2 regions of the Streptomyces sp. NPDC028298 genome follow, and region 2 is predicted to be linked to the other one. Evidence: riboswitches for the same ligand, from Rfam matches in the RefSeq annotation. Region 2 holds a riboswitch; the other holds the start of a gene.
The links. A riboswitch is a leader RNA that binds a small molecule or an ion and turns the genes downstream of it on or off. The one in region 2 is predicted to bind glycine.
Positions count from the first base shown of each region.

Region 1: another riboswitch for glycine. It lies ahead of gcvP (aminomethyl-transferring glycine dehydrogenase); the one in region 2 lies ahead of gcvT (glycine cleavage system aminomethyltransferase GcvT).

Region 1 covers NZ_JBVHTL010000003.1:9,036-14,191, forward strand. Annotated here, with positions in the region: gene ACZ4TO_RS15200 (DNA polymerase IV) at 1-1,577, shown strand, start outside; gene ACZ4TO_RS15205 (PRC-barrel domain-containing protein) at 1,774-2,142, opposite strand; glycine riboswitch at 2,257-2,353, shown strand; gene gcvP (aminomethyl-transferring glycine dehydrogenase) at 2,532-5,156, shown strand, end outside.
Region 2 covers NZ_JBVHTL010000010.1:313,637-318,792, forward strand. Annotated here, with positions in the region: gene ACZ4TO_RS36080 (enhanced serine sensitivity protein SseB C-terminal domain-containing protein) at 1-404, opposite strand, end outside; gene ACZ4TO_RS36085 (enhanced serine sensitivity protein SseB) at 632-1,405, opposite strand; gene ACZ4TO_RS36090 (AAA family ATPase) at 1,469-2,137, opposite strand; glycine riboswitch at 2,313-2,409, shown strand; glycine riboswitch at 2,410-2,520, shown strand; gene gcvT (glycine cleavage system aminomethyltransferase GcvT) at 2,555-3,673, shown strand; gene gcvH (glycine cleavage system protein GcvH) at 3,882-4,259, shown strand; gene glyA (serine hydroxymethyltransferase) at 4,271-5,156, shown strand, end outside.

The DNA of each region.
Region 1 (5,156 bases), on a different contig from region 2:
CCTTCTTCGCCTCGGCGGAGCAGGCGTCCAAGCCGAGCCTGCGCGGGAAGGCCGTCGTCGTGGGCGGGCTCGGACCCCGCGGAGTCGTCGCCACCGCGTCGTACGAGGCACGCGTCTTCGGGGTGAACTCCGCGATGCCCATGGCCCAGGCCCGCAGGCGCGCACCGAACGCCGCCTACCTCGTGCCGCGCTTCGGGTTGTACCGAGAGATCAGCGAGCAGGTGATGGGGCTGCTGCGGGCCCTGTCGCCGCTGGTGGAGCCGCTGAGCCTGGACGAGGCGTTCGTGGACCTGGAGGCGGGCGGGGCGGCGTGGGACGAGGCGTCGGCGCGGCTGGCCGGCGTCAAACTGCGCGCGGACATCCGGGCCGTCACGGGGCTCACGGGATCGGTGGGTCTGGCGGCCTCCAAGATGCTGGCGAAGATCGCCTCGGAGCAGGCCAAGCCCGACGGTCTCGTCCTGATCGAGCCGGGCACCGAGCGGGCGCTGCTGGGCCCGATGCCGGTGCGGACGCTGCCGGGCGTGGGGCCCGCCACGGGCGACCATCTGCGCCGGGCCGGCATCAACAGCGTCGAGGAGCTCGCCGAGGCGGGCGAGGACGAGCTCGTACGCCTCCTGGGGAAGGCTCACGGGCACGCGCTGTTCGCGATGGCGCTGGCCCACGACGAGCGGCCCGTGGTGGCCGAGCGGGAGACCAAGTCGGTGTCGGTCGAGGACACGTACGACGTGGACATCCACGACCGGGTCCGGGTGGAGCTCGAGGTGCAGCGGCTCGCTGACCGGTGCGTGCGGCGGCTGCGCGGGGCCGGGCTGTCGGGGCGGACCATCGTGCTGAAGGTCCGCCGGTACGACTTCTCGACGCTGACGCGGTCCGAGACGCTGCGGGGACCCACGGACGACCCCGGGGTCGTCCGGGAGGCCGCCGCCCGGCTGCTGGAGGGCGTGGACACGACGGGTGGCGTCCGGCTGCTGGGGGTCGGTGTCTCCGGGCTCGCCGACTACACGCAGGAGGACCTGTTCGCGCAGGCGCAGGCCGCGGCCGTGGGGGAGCCGGTGGCCGAGGACCACGCCGCGGACGAACCGGCCCAGGCGGCCGCCGTGGCCGAGCCGGCGCCGCCGACCGAGCGGAGATGGCCCTCCGGGCACGACGTGCGGCATGCCGAGTACGGGCACGGCTGGGTGCAGGGGAGCGGGCTCGGGCGGGTCACCGTGCGGTTCGAGACGCCGTACTCCGAGCCCGGCCGGGTGCGGACCTTCCGGACGGACGATCCGCTGCTCGAACCGGCCGACCCGCTGCCGCTGGTGGAGCGAAGACCCGAGGCGGCCGACGGGGCGCCGTCCGGCCCCGGGTCATCGGGGCCGCAGGGTCCGGAGGCCCAGGGCCCCGCGCCGGCGGCCCAGGCAGGGGCGCGCCACCACGGGACGTCCGTCCAGGAAGCCGGCCCCCGGAGCGCCGAGCCGTCCGTCCGGGAAGCCGGAGCCAGGAGCGCCGAGTCGGCAGTCCCGGAGCCCGGGACTCGGAGCGTCGACCTGTCCTTCCGGGAACCCGGAACCCGGATCGCCGACCTGTCCGTCTGAGAAGCCGGAGCTCGAAGCGTCGACCCGGCCGTCCCGGACCCCGGAGCTCCGACCTGCCCGTCCCGGAAGGCGGAACGCCGAGGCCCCCGTCGTCGGACCCTGAGGTCGGGGCGCGGAGGTCTGGGACGGCCGCCGGCCCGGAAGCTGGGGTGCGGAGCCTCAGGGCCGGGCTGTAGGTGCGGGCGGGATCCCGGGATCAGGGGTCTTCCGAGCCCGCCAGGTGGCCGAAGTCGCGGTCCGGCGGGGGCGGGGACGCCACGTCGAGGCCGTAGTGGTGGTAGAGCTGGAGCTCCTGCTCGGGGGAGAGGTGGCGCCCGACGCCGAAGTCGGGGGCGTCCTTGATCAGGGCCCGGTCGAAGGGGATGCGCAAGGTCCCCTCGACGATCTCGCTGGGCTCCAGGGGTACGAAGGCGTCCCTGCTGAACAGCCCCGTACGTATGGCCGCCCACTCCGGGACACCGGTCGCGTCGTCGAGGTAGACCTCGTCGATCGTGCCGATCTTGGTGCCGTTGCTGTCGAACGCCTTGCGGCCGATCAGGTTGCGCGGATCGATGTCGGTCTGCACGGTCCCTCCAGTGGTCGCAAACTCATCCGTAAGTACTACAAAAGGGCACTTTTGTGAAGGCGGCCACTCGAAGGCTGTCGTCTTGTCCTCGCTGGTAGGCTGGCAAGCGGCTGCTGATCCCGTGCGGGAGAGTCCTCCGGAATTTCGTCGGAGGCGCCGAAGGAGCAACTCCTCCCCGGAATCTCTCAGGCTCACGTACCGCACGGACGAGGTCACTCTGGAAAGCAGGGCGGGTGTCGATGGCCTCCGCTCTCACCGACGGTGAAAGCCGGGTCGTCCGCGGGACCATCCGGTGAAACTCTCAGGTTGAGATGACAGAGGGGGAGGCCGTCGGGGTACCCGTGCCGGGGTGCCCCTCGAAGGTCGCGTCAGACCAGGAGGCCTCCGCCATGACCGCCCCTCGCATTCCGCTCTCCGAGCTCGAACAGGGAATCCCCTTCGAGCAGCGCCACATCGGACCCGACTCCGAAGCACGGGCCAAGATGCTCGCGCAGGTCGGTTACGGCTCGCTCGACGAGCTGACGGCCGCCGCGGTGCCGGACGTGATCAAGAACGTCGAGGCCCTGAACCTGCCGGCCGCGCGCACCGAGGCCGAGGTACTGGCCGAGCTCCGCTCCCTCGCGGACCGCAACCAGGTGCTCGGTTCCATGATCGGCCTGGGTTACTACGGCACGTTCACGCCGCCGGTGATCCTGCGCAACGTCATGGAGAACCCGGCCTGGTACACCGCGTACACGCCGTACCAGCCGGAGATCTCGCAGGGCCGACTCGAGGCGCTGCTGAACTTCCAGACCGTCGTCGCCGAGCTGTCCGGGCTGCCGACCTCCGGCGCCTCCCTCCTCGACGAGGGCACTGCCGCCGCCGAGGCCATGGCGCTGTCCCGCCGCATGGGCAAGAACAAGAAGGGTCTCTTCCTGGTCGACGCGGACGCGCTGCCGCAGACCATCGCCGTCATAGAGACCCGCGCTGAGCCGACCGGCGTCGAGATCGTCGTCGCCGACCTCGCCGACGGCATCCCGGCCGACCTCGCCGGGCGCGAGATCAACGGCGTGCTGATCCAGTACCCCGGCGCCTCCGGTGCCGTACGCGACATCAAGCCGATCATCGAGCAGGCGCACGAGCTGGGCGCCGTCGTCACGGTCGCCGCCGATCTGCTCGCCCTGACCCTGCTGACCTCGCCCGGCGAGCTCGGCGCGGACATCGCGGTCGGTACGACGCAGCGCTTCGGCGTGCCGATGGGCTTCGGTGGTCCGCACGCCGGATACATGGCGGTCCGCGAGAAGTTCGCGCGCAGCCTTCCCGGCCGGCTGGTCGGCGTGTCCGTGGACGCGGACGGGCACAAGGCGTACCGCCTCGCCCTGCAGACGCGCGAGCAGCACATCCGCCGCGAGAAGGCGACCAGCAACATCTGCACCGCCCAGGTGCTGCTCGCCGTGATGGCCGGCATGTACGCCGTCTACCACGGCCCCGAGGGCCTGCGGACCATCGCGCGGCGTACCCACCGCTACGCCACGGTGCTGGCCGCCGGGCTCACCGCCGGCGGTGTCGACGTCGTCCACGGCGCCTACTTCGACACGCTCACCGTGCGGGTCCCGGGCCGCGCCGCGGCGATCGTCGCCGCCGCCCGCGACAACGGCGTCAACCTCCGCCTCGTCGACGCCGACCTGGTGTCGATCTCGTGCGACGAGACGACCACGCGCGAGCAGCTCACCGCCGTGTGGAGCGCGTTCGGTGTCCTGGGCGACGTCGAGGCGCTGGACGCGAGCACCGAGGACACCCTGCCGGACGCGCTGCTGCGCACCGACGCGTACCTCACGCACCCGGTGTTCCACGACCACCGCTCCGAGACGGCGATGCTGCGCTACCTGCGCAAGCTCTCCGACCGCGACTACGCGCTCGACCGCGGCATGATCCCGCTGGGCTCCTGCACCATGAAGCTCAACGCGACCACCGAGATGGAGTCGGTGACCTGGCCCGAGTTCGGGCAGCTCCACCCCTTCGTCCCCGCCGAGCAGGCACAGGGCTACCTGACGCTGATCCACGAGCTGGAGGACCAGCTCGCCGAGGTCACCGGCTACGACAAGGTCTCGCTCCAGCCCAACGCCGGTTCGCAGGGCGAGCTGGCCGGTCTGCTGGCCGTCCGCGGCTACCACCGCGCCAACGGCGACGACCAGCGCACGGTGTGCCTCATCCCGTCCTCCGCGCACGGCACCAACGCCGCCAGCGCCGTGATGGCCGGCATGAAGGTCGTCGTCGTGAAGACCGCGGACGACGGTGAGATCGACGTCCAGGACCTGCGCGCCAAGATCGAGCAGTACCGCGACGAACTGTCGGTGCTGATGATCACGTACCCCTCGACACACGGTGTGTTCGAGGAGCACGTCGCCGACATCTGCGCCCAGGTGCACGAGGCCGGCGGCCAGGTCTACGTCGACGGCGCCAACCTGAACGCCCTGGTGGGTCTCGCCAAGCCGGGTCACTTCGGCGGCGACGTCTCGCACCTGAACCTGCACAAGACCTTCTGCATCCCGCACGGCGGCGGCGGCCCCGGCGTCGGCCCGGTCGGTGTGCGCGCCCACCTGGCGCCGTACCTCCCGAACCACCCGCTCCAGCCCGAGGCCGGTCCCGAGACGGGCGTCGGCCCGATCTCGGCCGCTCCCTGGGGCTCCGCGGGCATCCTGCCCATCTCCTGGTCGTACGTCCGCCTGATGGGCGGCGAGGGACTCAAGCGCGCCACGCAGGTGGCCGTCCTGTCCGCCAACTACATCGCCAAGCGCCTGGAGCCGCACTACCCGGTGCTGTACACGGGCCCCGGCGGTCTGGTCGCGCACGAGTGCATCATCGACCTGCGCCCGCTGACCAAGGCGACCGGCGTCAGCGTCGACGACATCGCCAAGCGCCTGATCGACTACGGCTTCCACGCGCCGACGATGTCGTTCCCGGTGGCCGGCACGCTGATGATCGAGCCGACCGAGTCCGAGGACCTGGGCGAGGTCGACCGGTTCTGCGACGCG
Region 2 (5,156 bases):
GGCTGGCGCTCCAGGCCCGTGGCGATCCGGCGCAGATCCAGCCACGGGATGCCGAGGCCGCCGTTCGGGGCGTGCGGGTTGAGCCACAGGCCGAAGTGGTCCGGGTACAGGGTGCGGGCGACGTCCAGCCCGTCCACGACCTCGTAACTGCGGTTCCAGCCACTGGCCGAGAGCTCCTGCGCGGAGGTGACGCAGGGCGCGTAACCGAAGCCGTCCACCTGCATGTTCCCGTACTGGGCGTCCGGGGAGCCGGCCTGGCCGTGCCACAGCAGCATCCACACCTGGCCGGACGACGGGGTCGCGAGCGCGCGAAGGAGCGCCTCGTAGGCGTCGTAACGCCCGGGAGTCACCTGGCGCAGCATGTGCTCGACCTGCCCGGCCGCGGCCGTGCCCGACGCGCTCACCCTCAACCGCCCCTTCGCGAACAATTCACGACGAACTCATCCCTTACGCCCGAGGTACCGGTCACCGGCATGCGTCAACACCTCGACCAGGCCATGAAACCAGCTTATGCGGCGATCGCGCTCCGCCGGGGGAAGCAGTCGAGAGCCGGGAACCGCCACGCGGGGCGGCCCGGGGCCCCACGCGGCGGGTGTGCGGCCCCTCGGGGCACCCCCGCGGGCCGCTCCGTTCAGTGACCGTGCTGGTAGAAGGGCCGCACCTGCGCCCGCATCCAGTCACCGACCGGGTCCTGCGCCACGTCGAGGAGAACCAGGTTCACCGCGATGTTCACCGGAACCCGGCCGAGGGCGCGGCCCAGGGCGTCCAGGGGCAGGGCGCGCGCGTCGCCCTCCCACGCCGCGAGTTCGACGCCGATGAACATCACCGGCTCGTCGCCCTCGATGCTGGCCAGACAGCGCCGCGCGCTCAGGACGACACCGGTCGCGGCGAACTCCGCCGAGGCCGCGGCGAGGAAGTCCATCGGATCGTCCTGCCAGTCGGGCTCGAAGAGCCGCACACGGCCCCCGCTCGCCGACCCGTCCAGCTCGGTCCGCCCGGCCCGGCACAGCTCGGCCACGGCCGGCGGCGGCAGCGGCACGCCGACCACGCCGTCCGGGTTCACCACGATGCCGGCCTGCGGGGGCAGTCCGCGGGCGAACTCCACGGCGGGCGCGATCGTGAACGACATGTGCCCGCCGACGACCTGGCGGAACTGCTCCTCGGAGCTGAAGACGGGGACGTAGACCTGGCCGCCGATGTCCATCGTGGGCAGATCGAGCGGACCGCTCTGCGGGCCGCCGCCGTTGGGCAGCGGCACCCACACGAAGCTGCGGCCGAGCACCTCGACGATGCGGGCGGCCGCCGAGGGGCCGGGCACGCCGAGGGCGGAGGACAACACCTCCTCCAGCTCGTTGCCGGGCCAGCCGCCGTGCGGATGGGGGTGCGCCTGTGCCGGAAAGTCCATCTGTCTACCGTCCGCTTCGAACCGTTGTTCCGGCTGGAAAGGTTAGTGGGCCGCCGCGACCGGTCAGTGGCCGAAGTCGATCCTGTGCAGCACGTCCGCCGCGTCGCGGTCGATCAGCACCGCCGAGCCGCACCCCTCGGGCAGGTCTCCCCGCTCGGCGGAGCGCAGCAGCCGGGCGACCCCGCCGCGATGCCGGGCGAAGGCGTAGCGCGAGACGCCCCGGCCGCGCTCGCGCTGGCCGGCCAGCGCGGCGGCGGGCGTGACGTCGAGCAGCAGCAGGTGCAGCGCCCCGCCGCGGCGCCGGGCCTCGCGGGCGAGCCAGCGGCGCACCCAGGCCTGCGTGCCGCAGTCGTGCACGACGACCCCGCCGCCCCCGCGCAGGGCGCGGCGCAGGCCCGCGTAGTGCGCGAGGCGGACGAGGGGGCGGTAGAGCGCGTACGGCAGCAGCCCGGACATCCGGCCGTCCCAGCGGTCGCGGGTGTCCTGGGAGTCGACGCGCGCGCCCCGCACGGCCCGCCGCATCAGCGTCGACTTGCCGCTGCCCGGCAGCCCGCTGACCACCACCACGTCGTGCGTCCCGAAGCGCAGACCGTGCGGACTGTGCCCGACCCGGTCACGGAGGTCCCGCACGACGGCCGCGGGACGCCCGCCCCGCGCCTCGCGGGCCGGTGCGCCGGGCTGCTCGGGCAGTGCGAGACCCGAGGTCGTCGCGTACGCCCTGGTCCTGTTCACCGTGACCGTCCTCCCCTTCGGTGTGGAGTCCCATCCCCGTCAAGTGTAAAGAGAAGGTAATGCCCGGTGCTTCCCCATTTCATGCGCGGACTGCCACAGCACGGTCACAGATGGCGGGCTGCCGTGATCCGACAGCGCGTGCGATGATGGCCGCGCCAACTGCATACCGGCCGCTTGAATCCGCGCGGGAGAGTCCTGGGTACGTGTGCCCGGGCGCCGAAGGAGCAAGTCCCTCCCTTGAATCTCTCAGGCACCGTTACCGCGCGGGCGAGGCACATCTGAAAAGCGGGCCGCTCCGTCGGCTCCACCCAAGGTGCAAGTCAGGACCACCGTTTCGTGGGGTCTTGATGAACCTCTCAGGTTCCGATGACAGATGGGGAGGAACGACCTCGCCGTCATGCCCTGGGAGCCAGACCGATGAGCAGCAACGCACCCCGTCACACCGCGCTCGATGCCCTGCATCGTTCGCTCGGCGCGACCATGACCGACTTCGCGGGCTGGGACATGCCCCTGCGCTACGGCTCGGAGCGCGACGAGCACCTCGCCGTCCGCACGAAGGCCGGACTCTTCGACCTCTCCCACATGGGCGAGATCACCGTCACCGGACCGCAGGCGGCGGCCCTCCTGAACCACGCGCTGGTCGGCAACATCGCCACCGTCGGCGTCGGCCGCGCCCGCTACACCATGATCTGCCAGGAGGACGGCGGCATCCTGGACGACCTGATCGTCTACCGCCTGGCCGAGCACGAGTACATGGTCGTGGCCAACGCCTCCAACGCCCAGGTGGTGCTGGACGCCCTCACCGAGCGCGCCGCCGGTTTCGACGCCGTGGTGCGCGACGACCGTGACGCGTACGCGCTGATCGCCGTGCAGGGCCCCGAGTCCCCCGGCATCCTCAAGGCGGTCACCGACGCCGACCTCGACGGCCTGAAGTACTACGCGGGCCTGCCGGGCACCGTGGCCGGCGTCCCGGCCCTGATCGCCCGCACCGGCTACACCGGCGAGGACGGCTTCGAGCTGTTCGTCGCCCCCGCCGACGCCGAGAAGGTGTGGCAGGCGCTCACCGACGCGGGCACCCCGGCCGGTCTCGTCCCCTGCGGTCTGTCCTGCCGCGACACGCTGCGCCTGGAGGCGGGCATGCCGTTGTACGGGCACGAGCTGACCACCTCGCTGACCCCCTTCGACGCCGGCCTCGGCCGGGTCGTGAAGTTCGAGAAGGACGGCGACTTCGTGGGCCGCGCGGCCCTGGAACAGGCCGCCGCCCGCGCCGAGCAGAACCCGCCGCGGATCCTCGTCGGCCTCATCGCCGAGGGCCGCCGGGTGCCGCGCGCCGGGTACGCGGTCGTGGCCGACGGCCAGGTGATCGGCGAGATCACCTCCGGCGCCCCCTCCCCCACGCTGGGCAAGCCGATCGCGATGGCGTACGTCGACGCCGCGCACGCCGCGCCGGGCACCGGTGGTGTGGGCGTGGACATCCGGGGCAGCCACGAACCGTACGAGGTCGTGGCGCTGCCGTTCTACAAGCGCCAGAAGTGACACTGGCCCGCACGGGCCGGACATGACACCGGCCCGCACGGGCCGGACATGACACGGACGCCTTCCGGGCGCCGCCCCCGGCGGACGCCCCCGAGGCGCCGGCACCGGCGGGCGCCCGCCGGGTGCCGGACGTGACCCTGGGCACATCGGCCCGGTCACCCACGCTTCCCTCCATCAGCACTCCACCGCGTACAGGAGAATTCAGGTCATGAGCAACCCCCAGACGCTGCGTTACAGCAAGGAGCACGAGTGGCTGTCGGTCGCCGAGGACGGCGTCGCGACGGTCGGCATCACCGAGTTCGCGGCCAACGCGCTCGGCGACGTCGTCTACGCCCAGCTCCCGGAGGTCGGTGACACGGTGGCCGCGGGCGAGTCCTGCGGCGAGCTGGAGTCGACCAAGTCGGTCAGCGACCTGTACTCCCCGGTGAACGGCGAGGTCGTCGAGGCCAACCAGGACGTCGTGGACGACCCGGCCCTGGTGAACTCCGCGCCCTTCGAGGGCGGCTGGCTGTTCAAGGTCCGCGTCGCCGGCGAGCCCGAGGACCTGATGTCCGCCGACGAGTACACCGCGTTCACCGCCGGCTGAGGAGTCACCGCATGTCTCTCATGAACACCCCCCTGCACGAGCTCGACCCCGACGTCGCCGCCGCCGTCGACGCCGAGCTGCACCGCCAGCAGTCCACGCTGGAGATGATCGCCTCGGAGAACTTCGCTCCGGTCGCGGTCATGGAGGCCCAGGGCTCGGTCCTGACCAACAAGTACGCCGAGGGCTACCCGGGCCGCCGCTACTACGGCGGCTGCGAGCACGTCGACGTGGCCGAGCAGATCGCCATCGACCGGGTCAAGGACCTGTTCGGCGCCGAGTACGCCAACGTCCAGCCCCACTCGGGCGCGTCCGCCAACCAGGCCGCGCTGTTCGCGCTGGCCCAGCCCGGCGACACCATCCTCGGCCTGGACCTGGCGCACGGCGGCCACCTGACCCACGGGATGCGGCTGAACTTCTCCGGCAAGCAGTTCAACGTGGTCGCGTACCACGTGGACGAGGCCGGCCTGGTCGACATGGCCGAGGTCGAGCGGCTCGCCAAGGAGCACCGCCCGAAGGTGATCATCGCGGGCTGGTCCGCCTACCCGCGTCAGCTCGACTTCGCCGAGTTCCGCCGCATCGCGGACGAGGCCGGCGCCTTCCTGTGGGTCGACATGGCCCACTTCGCGGGTCTGGTCGCGGCGGGTCTGCACCCGAACCCGGTCCCGTACGCGGACGTGGTCACCTCCACCACGCACAAGACGCTCGGCGGCCCCCGCGGCGGCATCATCCTCGCGAAGAAGGACTTCGCGAAGAAGCTGAACTCCTCGGTCTTCCCGGGCTTCCAGGGCGGTCCGCTGGAGCACGTGATCGCGGCCAAGGCCGTCTCCTTCAAGGTCGCCGCCTCGGACGACTTCAAGGAGCGCCAGCAGCGGACGCTGGACGGCGCGCGCATCCTGG